Regions from separate parts of the Miniimonas sp. S16 genome, predicted to be linked through region 2. Evidence: predicted binding sites of a transcription regulator. Region 2 holds the regulator's gene; the other holds the start of a gene.
The links. The regulator HspR, encoded in region 2, represses chaperone genes until heat shock. The targets are predictions, from matches to a motif close to AAGTTGAGTCNNNNNGACTCAACTT.
Positions count from the first base shown of each region.

Region 1: the regulator HspR is predicted to act here: its motif matches at 2,272-2,296, upstream of AC3AQ1_RS07780 (Hsp20/alpha crystallin family protein).

Region 1 is NZ_CM173242.1:1,794,854-1,799,711, forward strand. It holds gene AC3AQ1_RS07770 (LppM family (lipo)protein) at 1-704, shown strand, start outside; gene AC3AQ1_RS07775 (uracil-xanthine permease family protein) at 869-2,203, shown strand; gene AC3AQ1_RS07780 (Hsp20/alpha crystallin family protein) at 2,380-2,835, shown strand; gene AC3AQ1_RS07785 (hypothetical protein) at 3,207-3,578, shown strand; gene AC3AQ1_RS07790 (phytoene desaturase family protein) at 3,644-4,858, shown strand, end outside.
Region 2 is NZ_CM173242.1:2,471,434-2,476,291, reverse strand. It holds gene AC3AQ1_RS10785 (DUF2264 domain-containing protein) at 1-1,588, opposite strand, end outside; gene AC3AQ1_RS10780 (substrate-binding domain-containing protein) at 1,832-3,007, shown strand; gene AC3AQ1_RS10775 (heat shock protein transcriptional repressor HspR) at 3,235-3,690, opposite strand; gene AC3AQ1_RS10770 (DnaJ C-terminal domain-containing protein) at 3,734-4,753, opposite strand.

The DNA.
Region 1 (4,858 bases), 680 kb from region 2:
TCGACTCCAGCGGCACCGACCTGGGCGCCGACCCCGCGACCCTGCTGGACGAGGGCACCATCGTGGTGACCTTCCCGGGCAAGGTCCTCGAGGCTCCCGGCGCCGACATCGACGGCAACACCGCGACGTGGGACCTCACGAGCTACACCGAGGCGCTCACCGCGACGGCGGAGGCCGGCGGGTCCGCGGGTGGCTTCCCGATCTGGATCGTCGTCGTGCTGCTCGCATTCCTCGTGGTGGTCGCGCTGGTGGTGTGGTTCGTGCTGCGCAACCGCAAGAACGGCGGCCCGGACGCGGCCGCCGCCTACGCGGGGGCGTACGCGGGCGCCGGTGGCGGGGCCGCCGGTGGGGCGGGCGTCGTGCCGGCGGTGCCCGGCGCGCCGACGAGCCCGGAGGCGGCGCCGTGGGCGCAGCCGCAGGCGCCTGCGCAGCCCGTCGCGCCCACCGCGCCGAGCGAGTCGGCGGCGCCGCAGGCGCAGCCGAGCCAGCCCTGGGACCGTCCCGCCGCGCCCCCCGCGCCGAGCGAGCCGCAGGCGCAGCCGAGCCAGCCCTGGGACCGTCCGGCTGAGCCCACCGCGCCGACCACGCCCGCTGCGCCCGACGGCGAGCCCACGTCCGGCGAGCCCGACGGCGAGCCCACGCCCACGGAGCCCGACGGCGAGCCCAAGCCGCCGACGCAGCCGTGGGGCCCGCCGTCGAGCTGACGCCCACCATCGCACGCCCCGCACGACCCGCACGACCCGCACGACCCGCACGGCCCCGGAGCTCCTCGCCCCGGGGCCGTGCGGCGTTCCGGCGACGTCGGGCCGACGGCCTCACTAGGGTGTGCTCGACCCTGCCGACCCCCCGTCACCCCCCTGGATGCCGCATGCCCGCACGCCCGACCACCGGCCCCTCCACCGACGCCACCGCGAACCACCCCTTCCGCTGGCGGGTGCACGGCGACGGACGCACGGTGGCCTCGGGCACCGTCGTCAGCCCCGGCGAGCGGCTGAGCTGGCCGCGCACCATCGGCATCGGGATGCAGCACGTCGTCGCCATGTTCGGCGCGACGTTCCTCGTCCCGCTGATCACGGGCCTGCCGCCCGCGACGACGCTGTTCTTCTCCGGCATCGGGACCTTCCTGTTCCTGCTCATCACCCGGGGGCGGGTGCCGAGCTACCTCGGCTCGTCGTTCGCCTTCATCGCGCCGATCGCGGCCGCCAGCCAGAGCGGCGGGATGGCGAGCGCGCTGGGCGGCGTGGTGGTCGCGGGAGCGGTGCTCGCCGTCGTCGGCCTCGTGGTGAGCTGGGCCGGGCACGGCTGGATCGACGTGCTCATGCCGCCGATCGTGACCGGCACGATCGTCGCGGTGATCGGGCTCAACCTCGCGCCCGCGGCGTGGAACAACGTCAAGGTGGCGCCGGTCACGGCGCTGGTGACCATCCTCGCCGTCGTGCTCGTGACCGTGCTGTTCCGGGGCATCCTCGGCCGACTGTCGATCCTGCTCGGCGTGCTCGTGGGCTACGCGGTCGCGCTGGTGCGCGGCGAGGTCGTGTTCGACGAGGTGCGCGCCGCGGCCTGGGTCGGGCTGCCGCACTTCACGACGCCGACGTTCAGCCTGGCCGTCCTCGGCCTGTTCGTGCCGGTGGTGCTCGTGCTCATCGCCGAGAACATCGGCCACCTCAAGTCCGTCGCGGCCATGACGGGCGACAACCTCGACCCCATGGCAGGGCGCGCGCTCTTCGCCGACGGGTTCGCCACGGTCCTCGCGGGCCTCGGCGGTGGGTCCGGCACCACGACGTACGCCGAGAACATCGGCGTCATGGCGGCCACGCGGGTGTACTCGACGGCCGCGTACTACGTCGCCGCGGTGACCGCGTTCCTGCTGTCGCTGTCGCCCAAGTTCGGCGCGCTCATCGCGACGATCCCGGTCGGCGTGCTGGGCGGGGCGGGCACGGTGCTCTACGGCATGATCGGCGTGCTCGGCGCCCGGATCTGGGTCCAGAACAAGGTCAACTTCGCCGACCCCGTCAACCTCACGACGGCGGCGATCGCCCTGGTCGTCGGGATCGCCAACTTCACGTGGAGCGCGGGGCAGCTCACGTTCGAGGGCATTGCGCTCGGCACGTTCTCGGCGCTCGCGGTGTACCACCTCATGCGGTCCGTGGCCCGGTGGCGCGGGACGCACGACGAGCCGGCCTCGCCCGCGTCGGTGCCCTGACCGGGCCGGGTCCGTCCCGACCGGCCGCCTGATGGCGCCCTGACCTCGATCGGTGCCTCCCATCGTTCGCCTTGAGTGAACCCGACTCAACTCTCTTGGCACTCACCGCCACCGAGTGCTAAAACTGACATCAGCGGGACCGCACGGGGCAGTCCCACCGTCACGAGGAGCGACAGATGGCCAAGACCTACGACCCGTTCCGCGAGCTCGACCGCTTCGTCGGACAGATGCTCAACGCCGACCGCGCCGCCGCGCAGATGCCGATGGACCTGTACCGGTCCGGCGACCACTACGTGCTCACGGTCGACATCCCCGGGGCGGACCCGGGCACGATCGACGTCAACGTCGAGGACCGCACGCTGAGCATCCGGGCGCAGCGCACGGCCCCCGAGGCGAACGACGTGCAGTGGCTCGCCAAGGAGCGCCCGACCGGCACCTACGCGCGCCAGCTCACCGTCGGCCGCGGTCTCGCGCTCGACGCGATCAGCGCGAACTACCACGACGGCGTGCTCACGCTCACCATCCCGGTGGCGCAGGAGGCGAAGCCGCGTCGCATCGAGGTGCAGCACGGCCAGAGCGACGGAGGCGTCGTCCAGGCCGAGGCCGTCGAGGCCGCGCCCGCGAACGACTGAGTCGCCGCGTACAGGGCCTGACGCCCGCCGCGCTCGCAGCACCCCCGAGGGGCCGCCGTCCACCCGGACGGCGGCCCCTCGCCGTCGTGACTCGTCCCACCTCACCGGGAATGCGTTGGCCCTTGTCGGCGTTATGACGTAACGTGGGCGGCTCGTCCACGGCCGTGGTCACACCGGCCGGACGAGTCGACCGGGCACCCGCCCGGCACCCACGGGGAGCGTGGCGACGACGGATCGTCGCCGTGCCCCCTCCCGGACGTCACCGGCACGGTGCGCCGCCCACCTGGGCGAGCTGCGCCGTCGTGAGCGCGCACCCGCTGCGTTCCTCGGAACCCGACGACCGGGCCGCATGCACGCAAGGAGCAGTACCCATGACCACCATCCCGACCTTCCGACCGATCGACCGCACCGGCATGACCGACGAGGCCACCGCCGTGCTCGCCGTCACCGAGACCGTCCGCAGCCTCCTGGCCGGCGAGCTCGCCGGCGAGACCACCCTCACCGCGAGCCGGCCCGTGCCGATCGCGTTCCTCGACGACGGCCGCCGTGTCTTCCTCGTGGTCGACGACGGCCCCGGCCGTCCCGCCGACCAGCCCCGCTCCTGGGGCGTCGAGGTGCACACGGACGGCGACCTCGTCGGCGACGCGCCCGGCGCGCAGACGGCGGTGCGCACCACGCGCCGCCTCACGCCGCAGGCCGCCGCCGACGCCGCCCGCTACGTGCTGGCCGCCACGGCCGCCTGAGCCACCTGAGCCGCGCGGCGGCTCGAGCGCCCGCCCTCCGGACGGCGGCGCCCTACGCTCGGGTCGTGCAGCGCTACGACGTCGTCGTCCTCGGCGGCGGCCACAACGCCCTCACCGCCGCGGCCTACCTCGCGCGGGCCGGTCGGCGCGTCCTCCTGCTGGAGCGCGCCGACCACCTCGGTGGCGCCGCCGTGTCCGAGCGACCGTTCGACGGCGTGGACGCGCGCCTCTCGCGCTACTCCTACCTCGTCAGCCTGCTGCCCCGGACGATCGCCCGGGACCTCGACCTCGACGTCACCCTCGTCCGGCGCCGCTTCTCCTCCTACACGCCCGACCCGCACGACCCCGCCCGCGGCCTGCTCGTCGACTCCGCCGCCGACGCCGTCGCCCACCGGGCGGCGTTCGCGCGCGTGGGCGCGGAGCACGACGCCGAACCCTGGGCGCGCTGGTACGCCGGCACCGCGGCACTCGCCCGGGCGCTGGCACCGACCCTCATCCAGCCGCTGCCCACCCGGGCCGAGGTGCGCGAGCGGTTCCTCGCCGAGGCCGGTGTCATCACACGCACGGAAGCCGACGCCGAACCCGGAGCCGACGCCGACGCCGACGCCGACGCCGAAGCCGAGGCGCTCTGGCGCGACCTCGTCGAGCGCCCGCTCGGCGAGGCCCTGGACCGCCGCTTCGCGTCCGACCTGGTCCGCGGCGTCGTCGCGACCGACGCCCTCATCGGCACGTTCGCCGACCTCCACGAGCGCTCGCTCGCGGAGAACCGGTGTTACCTCTACCACGTGATCGGCGGCGGCACCGGCGACTGGGACGTCCCGGTCGGCGGCATGGGCACGGTCTCCGGCGCCCTCGCCCGCGCCGCGAGCAGCGCGGGCGCCGAGCTGCTCACCGGCGCCGAGGTCGTCGCGGTCAGCCCCTCGGGCGAGGTGCGCTTCACCCGGGCGGGCCGCACGCACGAGGTGAGCGGCGCCGTCGTGCTCGCGGGCCTCGCCCCGGCCGTGCTGGACCGCCTGCTGGCCGAGGACGCCGGCACCGACCCGGCATCGGCGACCGCCCCGGAGGGCGCGCAGGTCAAGGTGAACCTCGTCCTGGACCGGCTGCCGCGCCTGCGGGACACGAGCGTCGACCCCGCCGCCGCCTTCGCCGGCACGTTCCACGTGCACGAGCTCGCGAGCGAGCTGACCGCCGCGTTCGCGCGCGCGGCGGGTGGCGCCGTGCCCGACCCGCTGCCCTGCGAGATCTACTGCCACACCCTCAGCGACCGTTCGATCCTCGGG
Region 2 (4,858 bases):
CCGGGGCGACGTCGTCGGCGCGGACCAGCCGGACCTCCCAGGACCCGCGCAGGAGCGATCGGACCGAGAGGACGCCGGCGCGCGTGGCGGTGCCGTCCAGGCCGCTGCCGTGCCGGTGCGTGGTGGGCTCGGCGTCGACCCAGTGCACGCTCGCCGTGGAGCCCGCGAGCAGCGCGCCGTCGACCTCGCGCGGCTCGACGTCGAGCGTCATCCCCGTGCGGTGGCTGCGCCGGCCGGCTGGGTCCACGAGGACCACCGACTGGTCGATCGGCGTCGTCCAGGCGTCCTCGTCGAGCAGCGGGAACGTCGAGGTGGCGTAGCCGAGCCGGGCGTAGAGCGGGGAGTCGGCGCTGACCGCGCCGGGGACGGCGTGGTCGGTGCCGTGGTTGACCACGCGCACCACGCCGTCGGCCTTCGTGCCCGAGACGAGCCAGCCGGGTGCCTGGATCGTGCGCCGCACGTCGGCGACCTCGACCGGCAGCGGCTCCTCCACCGCCGTCCACACGGGGTGGTCGGCCGGGAGCGCGAGGCCGAGCATGCCCTTGGCGGCCCAGTACGGCGAGGACGGGCCGGAGTAGCTCTGGGCGAGCCGCGGCCAGGTGCCGTGCCAGCCCAGGGTGAGCACGCCGTCGTCGTCGGGTGCGCCGTGGTCGGCGAAGTGCCGCACCACGCCGGACGCCGCGCGGCGCAGCGCACCGGGCGTGAGCGAGGGGACCTCGGCCATCGCACCCACCCAGAACGGCGCGGCCGCGGCGAAGCGGTAGACGAGGCTGCGGCCCTGGACGAGCGGGCCGCCGTCGGCGCCGACGAGGGCGATCGCGTCGGTGAGGAAGCGGTCCAGCTGCGCGCGGTTGCGCTCGGCGCGCTCGACGGCGAGGTCGGCCGCGCCGGACATCCGCGCCCACAGCGTGGGGTACAGGTGCAGCGCCCAGCCGGTGTAGTGGTCGAAGGCGCGCTCCGGGCCGTCGGCGAGCCAGCCGTCGGCGCGGACGAAGGAGTCGTGGGTGGCGAGGTCGGCGCGCATCTCGGCGAGGTCGTGCGGACCGCCGACCGATCGCAGGAACGTCTGCACCACGAGCCGGAACCAGACCCAGTTGATCTGCGGGTAGGTGTCGTCGCCGACGGCGGGCGCGAGGTAGTCCACGACGCGCGCCTGGACCGCGGGGTCGAGTCGGTCCCAGAGCCACGGCCGCGTGAGGTCGAGGATGAGGGCGATCGACGCCGCCTCCACCTTGGCCTGCGGCTTCTCGTCCAGCCGGACCCAGCGGTCCGGAGCGCTCGGGTCCGTGCCGGCGGCGATTCCTGCGGCGTACCAGTCGGCGAGGCCGAGCGGGTCGGCGCCGCGCTCCCCCGCAAGCCGGAAGCCGGCGAGCAGGAACGTGCGGGCGAAGCCCTCGAGGCCGTCGACGTCGCGGCCGTAGCCACCCTCCGGCCCAGGGAAGGTGATCCGCGCGTGACCGGCGGAGGCGTGCTCGCGGGCGGCGAGGAGCAGGCGGTCGGTGAGGACCGCCCAGTCCTCGCGCGTCCAGCCGGTGCACGGGGAGATCGCGGCGGCGGTCTCGTCCGTCCCAGGCTTGCCCTCGATCACAGCGCGCTCCTTCGTTGGTGCTCGGAAGCGGCATCACTTCCGATCGCTTTGTGATCGCTTGATCACAACCAGTCAGTGAAGCGCTCGAAAAGATCCATGTCAAGCGACGAACTCGGGCTGCTGGCGATCATTCATGAACACTTTGACTCTGATACGATCACGATCGGTCGACTGCAGGCCGATCAGCGACTGGCGCGCCAGCGCGCCGACACGACGGAGCAAGGACGCGACGGAGGGAGGGGCATGTCCACCACGGACGAGTCCGGGATGCTGCCGGCCACGCGGCGCAGCGAGCTGCTCGAGATCCTCCACCGGCAGGGCACCCTGCGGGTGCGCGACCTCGTCGACGTGCTCGGCGTCTCCGCGATCACGATCCGCCGCGACATCGCCCAGCTCGCCGACGAGGGCCTGGTCAAGCGGGTGCACGGTGGAGCGACCCTGCCCGACGGCGATGCCTCCTCCGCGTCCGGCGCGCCAGCGTCCGGTTCGTCCGGGACGCCCGGGGGCGCGTCGTCGGCCACCGCGGGCGCTCGGGGAGCCGGGGCCGCGGAGCTTGCCGGTCCCCCGCGCCGCATCGGGATGCTGGTCCCGTCGCTGGACTACTACTGGCCCGGCGTCGTGCGCGGCGCGGAGGAGGCGGCGCTCGATCACCACATGCGGATCGTGCTGCGCGGCTCCTCCTACGAGCAGGACACCGACCGTCGGCAGCTCGAGCGGCTGCTGGCCAAGGGCGTCGACGCCCTCGTGGTCGCGCCGCAGATGGACCTGCCTACCACCCCGGACACGCTCGCGTGGCTGGCGGGGCTGGGCATCCCGGTCGTGCTCGTGGAGCGCTCCGGAACGGCCGGTGCGCACCGCGAGGCGCTGGAGTCCGTCGTCACCGACCACGGGCTCGGCGCGGAGATGGCGGTGCGCCACCTGGCGTCGCTCGGGCACCGGCGGGTCGGGCTCGTCACGAGCCTGCACTCACCCCACTCGGCGGTGATCCGGCGAGCGTGGCAGGACGCGTCCGCGGAGTGCGGCCTGGTCTCCGAGGGCGCCGTCGACGTCGCGGTGCCGGACAAGGTCGACCCGGGCTGGGAGGCCGGGCTCGAGGCGGCGCTGGAGATGTGCCGCGCCTCGGGCACCACGGCGCTGCTCGTGCACGCGGATCCGGAGGCGATCGCGATCGCCCAGCACGCCGAGGACCACGGGCTCGTGGTGCCGCGGGACCTGTCGATCGTCGCCTACGACGACGAGGTGGCGAGCCTCTTCAGCCCGCCGATCAGCGCCGTCCGGCCGCCGCGCCGGTCCGTGGGCGAGACCGCGGTGACGCTGGTCGCCTCGCGGCTCGCGGATCCCGGGCGACCCACCCGGCGCGTCATCATCAGCCCGACGCTGCGGGTGCGCTCGACGTCGGTCCCGCCCGGCGGCGAGTGACGCCACAGCGACTCGGCGTGACGACACAGCGACTCTCAGCCACCCGTCAGGTCTCGGCATGTCTCTGACCTGCGCAGACGCGACCTGGGCAGCTCGAGAGTGCCAGCACAGTCGCTCTCCCGAAACGCAGAGTCGCTCTCCCGAAACGCAGAGTCGCTCTCCCGTCGCGCCGGCGGCTGTGCCCGCGACTCGAGGCGGCTCGGTCCTGCCCGGCGGCGAGTGACGCGTCAGCGGCCCTCGCGCCAGAGCACCAGCGCCGACGACGTCCCCGTCCGCACGAGGCGACGGTGCTCGGCGTCGTCGCGTCGCTCCTCCGCCCGCCGGGCGGCGCGCTGACCGCGGGGCACGGACTCGACGTCACCGGTCGGGGACGCGGCGAACACGCGCGAGCCGGGATCGATGACGGCCCGCAGCCCCTCGAGCGCGGCGCGCAGCGCGCGGTTCTCCCGCTCGATCGCGAGGATCCGCCGGATCCCCTCGAGGTTGACCCCCTCGGCCGAGAGTGCCTGGACCTGGCGCAGGGCGTCGACGTCCCGCAGCGAGTACCGCCGGCCCCGGCCCGCGGTGCGGTGCGGCACCACGAGGCCGAGGCGGTCGTACTGACGCAACGTCTGCGCGTGCATCCCGGCGAGCTCGGCCGCGGCGGACACCGTGAGGACGGGCGTGTCGTACGTCCGGATCATCGGTGCCTCCGCTCTCTCGCAGGTCTGCCGCAGGTCTGGCAGGTCAGGTGGTGGCCGCGCCGAACAGGCCGGCCCGGGGGTCGGCGCCGTCGGTCGCAGCGGCGAACGCCTCCACGGCCCGGCGCGCCTCGTCGGTCAGCCGCTCGGGCACCACGACCTCGATCGTCACGATGAGGTCGCCGGTCGCCTTGGGCGTGACGACGCCGCGGCCGCGCACACGCAGGCGCTTGCCCGACGGCGAACCCGCCGGCACCTTCACGCGCACCGTGCCGCCGTCGAACGTGGGCACGGCGATCGTGGCGCCGAGCGCCGCCTCCGCGAACGTGACCGGGACGGTCACGGTGAGGTTGTGCCCGTCGATGCCGAACACGGGGTGCGGCGAGACGGTCACGGTGACGACGAGGTCGCCGTTCTCCCCGCCGCCCGAACCGGGCCGGCCCTTGCCGCGCAGCTTGATCTTCTGGCCGTCGCGCACGCCGGCCGGGATGCGCACGGTCATCGACCGCCCCTCGGCGTTGACGCCCATCTCCCCGCCCTCGACGGCCGTGCGGAACGGCAGCGTGAGGGTCGCGGTGAGGTCGGCGCCCCGCTCGGGGCCGCCGAAGCCGGCGCGTCGGCCACCGCCGGCTCCGCCGAAGCCCTGCGCACCGCCGAACATGCCGGACAGGATGTCCTCGAACCCGCCCCCGCCACCGCCGGCGGTGGAGTAGCGCACGCGCTGGCCGCCAGCACCACCGGCGCCGCCGCCGAACATGCCCGAGAAGATGTCCTCGAACCCGCCGGCGCCGCCCGCGCCGCCCGCGCCCGCGGTGAACCGCGGGCCGCCGCCGGCCATGGCGCGCAGGCCGTCGTACTGCTTGCGCTGCTCGGGGTCGGAGAGCACGGAGTAAGCCTCACCGATCTCCTTGAACGTCGCCTCGGCCTTGGCATCCCCGGGGTTCTGGTCGGGGTGGTACTGCCGGGCGAGCTTGCGGTAGGCCTTCTTGATGGCGGCCTCGTCGGCGTCCTTCGCGACGCCGAGCGTGGCGTAGAAGTCCTTCTCCAGCCAGTCCTGGCCCGTCATGGTCGCCTCCTTCCGTCAAGCCGTCCGTTGCTGCTGCCCTCGCTCGTTCGCGAGGCCTCTTCTGTCCTTTCGCGAGGTGATGTCGGTCGTCCGACATCACCTCGC